DNA from 2 places in the Mumia sp. ZJ430 genome. Region 1 is predicted to be linked to the other one. Evidence: riboswitches for the same ligand, from Rfam matches in the RefSeq annotation. Region 1 holds a riboswitch; the other holds the start of a gene.
What was found. Region 1 has a riboswitch for cyclic di-AMP ahead of HCT63_RS12085 (C40 family peptidase). Riboswitches for the same ligand answer to the same signal wherever they lie in the genome.
Positions count from the first base shown of each region.

Region 2: it holds a riboswitch for cyclic di-AMP, as region 1 does, so the genes downstream of both, HCT63_RS18360 (C40 family peptidase) here and HCT63_RS12085 (C40 family peptidase) in region 1, are expected to answer to the same signal.

Region 1 covers NZ_JAAHFK010000002.1:1,142,819-1,147,437, reverse strand. Annotated here, with positions in the region: gene nadB (L-aspartate oxidase) at 1-229, shown strand, start outside; gene nadC (carboxylating nicotinate-nucleotide diphosphorylase) at 223-1,077, shown strand; gene HCT63_RS12090 (cysteine desulfurase family protein) at 1,079-2,218, shown strand; cyclic di-AMP (ydaO/yuaA leader) riboswitch at 2,539-2,700, shown strand; gene HCT63_RS12085 (C40 family peptidase) at 2,707-3,297, shown strand; gene HCT63_RS12080 (DUF3048 domain-containing protein) at 3,371-4,396, shown strand; gene HCT63_RS12075 (MerR family transcriptional regulator) at 4,539-4,619, opposite strand, start outside.
Region 2 covers NZ_JAAHFK010000004.1:442,200-446,818, forward strand. Annotated here, with positions in the region: gene trpD (anthranilate phosphoribosyltransferase) at 1-296, shown strand, start outside; gene HCT63_RS18345 (Lrp/AsnC ligand binding domain-containing protein) at 309-593, opposite strand; gene HCT63_RS18350 (DEDD exonuclease domain-containing protein) at 640-2,418, opposite strand; gene HCT63_RS18355 (hypothetical protein) at 2,525-2,788, shown strand; cyclic di-AMP (ydaO/yuaA leader) riboswitch at 2,915-3,064, shown strand; gene HCT63_RS18360 (C40 family peptidase) at 3,076-4,104, shown strand; gene HCT63_RS18365 (long-chain fatty acid--CoA ligase) at 4,359-4,619, opposite strand, start outside.

The DNA of each region.
Region 1 (4,619 bases):
GACTCTCGCCGCGGCGGCCGACACCCTCGCCGGCTGGAGAGCTGTGGTCGACGGCACCACCGCGGCGTACGAGGACGCGAACCTCCTCGAGGTCGCGAGAGTCGTCGTGATGGCTGCGCTCGCCCGTGAGGAGTCGCGTGGCGCCCACTTCCGTACCGACCATCCCGAGCGTGACCACGCCTTCGACCGGCACCTGTCGTGGGTGCGCAAGGGAGGACACCCGTGCTGACCGAGGCTCACGTCGAGAAGACCGTGGCCGCCGCGCTCGAGGAGGACGCTCCGTGGGGCGACCTCACGGGCGAGACGCTCGTCCCTGCAGACGCGCGGGCGTCGGCCGTCCTTGTCGCCCGTGAGGGCGGTGTCCTTGCCGGCGCACGGGTCGCTGAGTCGGCCTTCCGTCAGGTCGACCCTGCGACGACGGTGCACCTCGTCCTCCGCGACGGCGATCTCCTCGAGCCCGGTACGGTCGTCGCGACGGTCGAGGGCCGCGCCCGCGCCGTCCTGCGCGCCGAGCGAGTCGCCCTCAACTTCGCCCAACGGATGTCAGGCATCGCGACCCAGACCCGCGCGTACGTCGACGCCGTCGCCGGCACGGGCGTCCGCATCGTCGACACCCGCAAGACGACGCCCGGCCTGCGTGCCTTCGAGCGGTACGCGGTCGCGTGCGGCGGCGGGCACAACCACCGCTTCTCGCTGTCGGACGCCGTGATGGCCAAGGACAACCATCTCGCCGTGCTCGGCGACGACCCCGAGCAGATCACGGCGGCGCTGCGGGTCGCGCGCGAACGGCTCCCGCACACCGTCCATCTCGAGGTCGAGGTGGACCGGCTGGACCAGATCGACGCGGTCCTCGCCGCAGGGGTCGACACGATCATGCTCGACAACTTCTCGCTCGAGGACCTGCGGACGGGGGTGGCGACGATCGCCGGGCGTGCGCTCGTCGAGGCCAGCGGCGGGATTACCCTGCCGGGCATCAGGGAGGTCGCCCTGACCGGTGTGGACCTCATCTCCGTCGGCGCACTCACGCACTCCGTCCGCGCCCTCGACCTCGGGCTGGACGTCGAGGTGGCGAGCTGAGGTGCGCTACCTCGACGCGGCGGCGACGACACCCGTACGCCGTGAGGTGCTGGAGGCCATGTGGCCGTACCTCACGGGAGAGTTCGGCAACCCGTCCAGCCGCCACGGGCTCGGCGACGCCGCGGCCCGTGCGCTGACCGCGGCGCGCGCACAGGTCGCGACCGCCCTCGGCGGCCGACCGACCGAGGTCGTCTTCACCGCCGGCGGTACGGAGGCCGACAACCTCGCGGTCAAGGGCCTGGCGCTGGCACGGCCTCGCGGTCGCGCGATCGTCACCTCGGTCGTCGAGCACCCTGCGGTCCTGGAGGCGTGCGACTACCTGGCACGCTTCCACGGCTTCAACGTCCACCGTCTCGGCGTCGACGGCGACGGCGTGGTGGACCTCGCGGAGGCTGCGCATGTCATCGACGAGGACACCGCGCTCGTCTCGGTGATGCTCGCCAACAACGAGATCGGGAGCCTCCAGCCGGTCGCCGAGCTCGCCGCGATCGCCCACCGGGCCGGCGCGCTGATGCACACCGACGCCGTCCAGGCGATGGGGGCCGTCGCGGTCCATCCGGCCGATCTCGGCGTGGACGCGCTGTCGTTGAGCGGCCACAAGCTCGGTGCGCCCAAGGGGAGCGGGGCGCTCTGGGTACGCCGAGGGGTCGCGCTGGAGCCTCTCGTGCACGGCGGAGGGCAGGAGCGCGGTCGCCGGTCGGGTACGGAGGACGTCGCGGCGGCGGTCGGTCTCGCGACCGCTGTGCGGCTGGCGACGGGGCCAGGGTGCGACGAGGAGCGTGCCGACCTGGCCGCGGGGCGGGACGCGTTCGTCCGCGAGGTGCTCGAGGGCGCGCCCGGCGCACTCCTCACGGGACACGCCGAGCACCGCCTCCCCGGCCACGCGTCCTTCTGCTTCCCCGGCACCTCAGGGGAGGCGGTGCTCCTCGCCCTCGAGCACGACCACGGCATCGTCTGCTCGAGCGGATCTGCCTGTGCGGCCGGCTCGGACGAGCCGTCAGCGGTGCTGCTTGCGCTCGGACTGGAGCCGGAGGTCGCCCAGACGGCGGTGCGGTTCGCTGCAGTGTCGGGAGCTGATTTCGACGGTGTCGCAGCAGCCGTCATCAACGCAGTGTCAACGCTGCGTGCACTGGCCGGATAACTGACCGTTCCGGCAAGTCTGCCGTTGCGGCCGTAACCATTCTGTTACCGTCTCGATGCATAACCGAGATCAATGTGAGCGGCTTCACGACGACCCCGTTCGATCCCTGTGATCTCAGGGGGTCCGTACCTGGACAGGTGCCCATGTACGTCTTGTGATGGCTTGGGGGGGTTTGAGACTCGGCTCGAATCGTGTCTATGGTGACCCGCGGCTCGACTACGGGCCTGGACAACTTCACATGAGCCAGCCGAGAACGCGACCCGGAGGCTCGACAACTGAACATCGTGTGTGGGAAACGCCGAGTCCTGCCCCACCTGCACACGCCCCCATCATCGACCCCCACCCAGGGGCAGGAGCGGAGGAACCAACTCTGCACGAAGACCGTCCGCGGTCATGCGTGCTCGGGGTGAAGCCCGCAAGGGCAGGGCCATCCTTCGGCCCTAATCCGACAGCTCACTTCGCAGGCGTGGAAGGGAAACCACGCACTCATGTTCGCGAACCCCCGGATGCATCGCCTCGTCGCGCTGCCCATCGCACTGCTCGCTGCATTCGTCATGGTGGTCTCGACCGCCGGCGAGTCGCAGGCCGCCACCGCCAAGGCGTCGACCTCGTCGACCAAGATGGCGGCCGCCAAGACCACCGCAGCCAAGACCCCGACCGCCAAGCAGGCCAAGCAGGCCCGCAAGAAGGCCAAGCGCGTCGCCGCCAAGAAGCGCCGTGCTGCCCGCATCAGCAAGGCCTCGCGCGTCGCTGCCCGCCAGAAGGGCGACCCGTACCGCTACGGCGCCAGTGGCCCGGGCGCTTTCGACTGCTCGGGTCTCACGTCGTACTCGTTCCGCAGGGCCGGCGTGAAGCTGCCCCGTACCGCGAACTCGCAGTACCGCCACGTGCGCAAGATCAAGAAGAAGAACATCCGCAAGGGCGATCTCGTCTTCTTCGGTGGATCCCGCAAGTACCACGTGGGCATCTACTGGGGCAAGGGCCGCATCCTCCACGCGCCCTACTCCGGGAGCCGCGTGAAGGTCGAGCGGATCTGGACCAAGGGCTGGTCCGCCGGCACGGTCCGTCTGCGCGCCTGACGTACGACCCTCGAGACCGACACGGCAGGGCCGGTGCCACACCTGGCACCGGCCCTGCTCCACCATGGAGAGCATGCCCGTGAGCAACTACCTCCGCGCGACCGCGCGCGCTACCGCTGCCCTCGCTGCGCTCGCCCTCGTCGCTGCGTGCTCGAGCTCGCCTGATCCCGAGCCGGAGCCGACGCCCGACACGCCTGACGCGAGCCGTGATGCCGCGACGCTGATCCGTGCCAACCCGTTCACCGGGAAGGCGGCGCCCAAGGGACTGCCCGACCACCCCGCGTTCCTCGTCAAGATCGAGAACACGGCCGCCGGTGCTCCGCAGTACGGGCTGTCCGAGGCCGACATGGTCGTCGAGGAGCTCGTCGAGGGTGGGCTGACCCGTCTCGCGGCATTCTTCTACTCCCAGACTCCGGACAAGGTCGGGCACGTACGGTCGACCCGTACGACCGACATCGCGCTCGTGAAGCCGACCGGTGGGCATCTCATCGCCTCCGGCGGCGCCGGTGTCGCCGTCCGCAAGATCAAGGCCGCCGGCGTCGACTTCCACAGCGAGGACACCGGCAACCTCACACTCACGCGAGACTCCGCCAAGAGTGCCCCGTACGACCGGCTGCTCGACCTCGACGCCTACGCCGACCAGCACGCGTCCAGCAAGGCGGCGATCCCCGCCCCCTACCTCCCGTTCGGCGCGACACCGACTGCTGCGAAGAAGAAGGCGACCTCGTTCGACGTCCGCTTCTCGCGGGGTTCGGCGACCCGCTGGAAGTACGCGGATGGTCGCTACACGCGCGTCAACGGGCACGCCCAGAAGGGCAAGGACTTCTCCCCGGACACGGTGCTCGTGCTGTTCACGCGCCAGGCCGACGCGGGCTACCGCGACCCGGCTGGCAACCCCGTCCCCGAGACGGTGTTCACCGGCAAAGGCAAGGCCGTCGTTCTCCACGGCGGCACCATGCTCGAGGCCCGCTGGAGCAAGAAGAACGCCGGCGCGCCGGTCCGGCTGGTCGCGGGCGGCAAGCCGGTCGTGCTCGAGCCCGGCAAGGTGTTCGTCGAGCTCGTGCCCCAGGGTGCGGGTGGCATCTCCGTCCGCGGCTGAGCGAGCGACATCACACGCCACAAGGGTGGGCTGTGACCCGCCTCGCGACCTAGCATCGACCCCAGAGGTCGGCCCCACCTGACGGTCCCTCCCTCCAGCGTCGGGTGGGGCCGTCGTCTCTTCGCAGCGAGGCCTGCGGGGCTCAGCTCGCGGGCTTCTGCTCCGCCAGCGCCGCGAGCTCCTCGCCGAGCGCCTCATCGATCGCGTGACCGAGCTCGTCACG
Region 2 (4,619 bases), on a different contig from region 1:
AGACCTTCGACCCCCGCGACCTCGGCATCGCGCTGTCGTCGGCCGAGGCGCTGCGCGGTGGCGACCCGGCGTACAACGCCGCGGTGTTCAGGCGCGTGCTCGAGGGCGAGCAGGGCCCCGTACGGGACGCCGTGGTGCTCAACGCCGGCGCGGGTCTGGCCGCATACGAGGGGTCCACGGACGACCTTCTCGCGCGGATGGAACGCAGCACGGCGCTGGCGCGCGAGGCGCTCGACTCCGGTGCGGCGCTGCGTGCACTCGACGAGTGGGCCGCGGCCTCTCAGCGCGAGGTCTGAGGGCCGGGTTCGCTACTCGAGGTCACCGCCGATGCTGAACGCCGACTCAAGGTCGTGCTGGGAGTACGTCCGGAAGGCGATGTGCGTCTCGGTCGAGCGGACGCCGGCGACCTTGTTGACGCGGTCGGCGACGACGTCGGCGATGTCCTCGGTCCGACGGACGCGCACGAGCGCGATCAGGTCGATGTGCCCGGTGACCGAGTAGACCTCGCTGACGCCGTCGAGGGCGGCGATCTCCTCAGCGACCTCGGGGATGCGGTCGACCTCGGCATTGATGAACACGATCGCGGTGATCACGGGCCCTCCTGGCGGACGAGTCGGGGTACGCGGGGCAGCCTACTCGTCATCGACGGGGCCGGTGCTCGGTGCGCCAGCCGTCGCCCCCGGCCTCGTCGAAGGGGGCGGCCAGCGCACGTGATCGCTCTGCGGCCTCGACGATCGGAAGGTGCCGGCCGGCCCCGCGGGCAGGGCTCGCCCACTCGCCGTCGAGGTCCACGAGGCGGACGCCCTCGGACTCCATCCAGCGCAGCACGAGCTCGGACTCCGCGGCCGTCGCGGCCGGGGCCTGCTCCGGGACCACTGTCTCCGCGATGGCCCGGAGGGCGTCGACCCACGGGCGGGACGGTGTCGTCGCCGGCATGACGCCCGCCGCCACGAGCCGACCGTGCCGGACGATGTGGACCTCCCACTCGCGCCGTGCCGGGTCGAGCGGGCGAGCGGCGACGACCTCCCTGCACGAGAGCAGCGCCGAGAGCCGCTGGCTGCGGTGCGTGGCCTGCAGGAGGCTGACGAGGCGGTCCCGCTCTCGTGCGGCGTCCTCGAAGCGGTCCTGCGAGGCGAGGGTCCGCATGCGGTCGGTGGAGGCCTCGACGACCTCGACCGGGTCGGTGAGGATCGCGGCACGGACACGCTCGACCTCTGTGGCGTACTCGGCGTCGGTGGTCGACCCGTCGCACGGGGCGAGGCAGCCCCCCATCTCGGCGAGCGCGCACGCCGTACGGGACGGACGAAGCGGCAGACGGCCGGAGCACTGGCGGATGCGGAACGCCTCGTGCAGCGCGGACGCGACCTGTTCCGCCGAGGCGCGCCGGGTGAACGGGCCGAGGTAGTCGGCGTCGTCGTCGGTCTTGCGGACGTACGACAGGCGCGGCCACGGCTCGCGCGTGAGCTTGATCCAGGTTGCCCGCTCGGGATGGCGCGAGCGCCGGTTGTAGGGCGGCTTGTGGTGCGCGATCAGCCGGAGCTCGCGCACCTGCGCCTCGAGCGCGGTGGCGCAGGTGATGCCTTCGACGCGGGTCGCGAGCGCGATCATCTCGCCCATGCGGGTGCGGGTCTCGCTCGACGTGAAGTAGGAGCGCACCCGGGTACGGAGGTCCTTGGACGTCCCGACGTACAGGACGTGCTCGTGGCGGTCACGGAACAGGTAGACGCCGGGGGAGTGCGGGAGGTGGTCGGCGAGCCGGCTCTTCTTACGTTGGGCCGGGCTGACCCGCGCGCTGAAGGTCGCGAGCTCCTCCATCGTGGTCACGCCCATCGTGCCGACGCGCTCGAGTAGCGCGTGGAGCACGTCGACAGTGGCCCGCGCGTCGGCAAGGGCGCGGTGGTTGGGCGTCGTCGTGGAGCGGAAGTGGCGTGCGAGGGTGCCGAGCTTGCAGTTGGGGACCTCGTCGCGCACGAGGACGCGGCGTGCGAGGCGTGCGGTGTCGAGGGTCTCGAAGCCGGGCCACATGAGGTCGAGCGCGGCCGAGAAGTGCTTGAGGAACCCGACGTCGAACGGCGCGTTGTGCGCGACGAGCACCGTGCCGCGCGCGAACTCCAGGAACGACGGCAGCGCCTCGCCGATGCGGGGAGCGCCGACGACCATTGCGTCGGTGATGCCGGTCAGCACCGCGATGAAGGTCGGGATCTCGCCCTCGGGATCGACGAGGGTCTGGAACTCGCCGAGGATCTCGCCACCGCGTACCTTGACCGCGCCGATCTCGGTGATCATCGAGCCGGCGGACGCCGAGCCGCCTGTGGTCTCCAGGTCGACCACACAGAACGTGACGGCGGACAGGTCGCGGCCCAGCTCGTCGAGAGTCCCCTGGACGGGGACGGGCGACGCGGGGGAGGGGGCTTTCATGAGGGTGACGTTAGGTCGCGGCTCTGACATCACGGACGAATCGCCGGGTCGTACGGCGTGTCGCTGGTCCCGCTTTCTGTCAGCCCACGGTCGTAGCGTGCCGAGCATGAACGAATCTCGCGTGCTCCACCAGCAGCCGGGACCGGCGACGGGCCACGGCGAGTCCCTCACGATCGACTGCGCCCGCTGCCTGGCGCGCCCCCGGGCGTGCGGCGACTGCGTCGTCACCGCGCTCCTCGGGCCTCCTGACGACGCCGTACGGCTCGACGCCGAGGAGGGGGCAGCACTCGCCGCACTGAGCTCTGCCGGCCTCGTGCCACCGCTCCGGCTCGTGACGTCGGTCGAGAGCGAGGCGCCCGACGAGCCGTGAGGTTCAGGGTGAGTAAGCACACCGTGCACAATCGGGCCCTGTCGTCGTTGATTCTTGGCCCCCACCTTGCGTAGGGTGAGGCTCGCGTGCCTGAGGAGTTCTCTACCCCGGAGAGCGCAGGCAAGCCGCCTAGTTCGGCCGAGGTCCCCCGATCGACGCCGGAGCCGGGGACCCACGCGTTCCTGGGGTGAATCCGCGCTGCACCACGGGCGCGGTAGGGCACGTTCTTGGCCCGAACCCGTCAGCTCACCCGGTAGGCGTCGAGAACGCGAAGGAGACCGTCCCACGTGCGGAACGGCCGCAAGCTGTCGATGAAGGCAGCCATCGCCGCTGGCTCAGGAGTGGTTCTCGCCGCGACGCTCAGTGCGTCGCCGAGTGCAGCAGACCCCCAGGCGCCGAGCCTTGCAGAGGCCCAGCGCAAGGTGGCCAAGCTCAGCCACGAAGCCGAGCAGGCGAACGAGCGCTACCTCGAGCTCAAGACAGAGGTCGAGGGCGCCAAGAAGCAGATCAAGAAGCTCCGCGCGGACGTCAAGGTGCAGGAGTCCGAGGTCGACGGGGTCCGCAACGATCTCGCCAAGACCATCACCGACCGTCTTACCAGCTCGCCGATGGGCCCTACGACCCAGCTGCTCGCGAGCGGTGATCCCGACGAGTTCCTCAACGGCCTGGCGGCGCTGCAGTCGTACAACAGCACGCAGGCCGACCGCCTGGCAGCGTTCGAGCGCGAGGCCGACGAGCTGAAGGTGCGCCGCACGCAGCTCTCGTCCAAGCTCGAGGTCATCTCCGATGCCCAGGGCGAGATGAAGAAGCAGCAGGCGACCCTCGACAAGCGTGTCGCGGAGGCCGAGGCCGTGGTGGCGCGGCTGACGCCCGCGGAGCGCGAAGAGGTCTACAACGGCGATCACGGCGGCGGCACCTCGCGTGACGACGACCGTGCCTCGTCGAGCGCGCCCAAGGTGAACGCCTCCGGCCGCGCCAAGAAGGCGATCGACTTCGCGCTTGCGCAACTCGGTGAGCCCTACGTGTACGGTGCAGCGGGTCCGGGCAGCTGGGACTGCTCCGGTCTGACGATGGCCGCGTTCGGCGCAGCGGGCGTGTCGCTGCCGCACTCGTCGTCGGCGCAGTCGGGCATGGGCACGTCCGTGTCCCGCTCGTCGATGAGCCCGGGCGACCTCGTGTTCTACTACAGCCCGGTCAGCCACGTTGGCATCTACCTCGGTGACGGCAAGCTGGTCCACGCCCCGCGTCCCGGCCGCAGCGTCGAGGTCGTGTCGGTGGACGTGATGCCCGTGAGCGGAGTCCGTCGCGTCGGGTGACGCGCGTGCGGCACCGCGTCGGGTGACGCGCGTGCGGCAAGAGCCCCGGTCCACCTCGCGGTGGGCCGGGGCTTTGTCGTCACGCGGCCAGATGACGTGGCTACTGAGCAACCGACATCCGCAGGCACCGACGGCAGCCGCAGGCCCACCCGTACGTCGGTGCGGCAGCGTCCACGAGTGCGTGTGGGGTGGACGCCCAGCCCCACCAACGGCCGCACGCCAACGGTGCGCTCACCACGCAAGCAGATGCCGAGCTACTGGTAGAGGGACTCGACGTCGTCGCGGTGCTCGCGCATCACGACGTTGCGCTTGAGCTTGAGGGTCGGCGTCACCTGGCCGCCCTCCTCGGTCCAGTCGATCGGGAGGATACGGAACTTGCGGATCGACTCCGCGCGCGAGACGTGCGTATTGGCCTCGTCGACGGCCGTCTGGACCGCTGCGATGACGTCAATGTCCTCCGCGAGCTCCGCGATCGGGGTGTCGACAGCTCGGCCCTGCTGCTCCAGCCAGGGGCC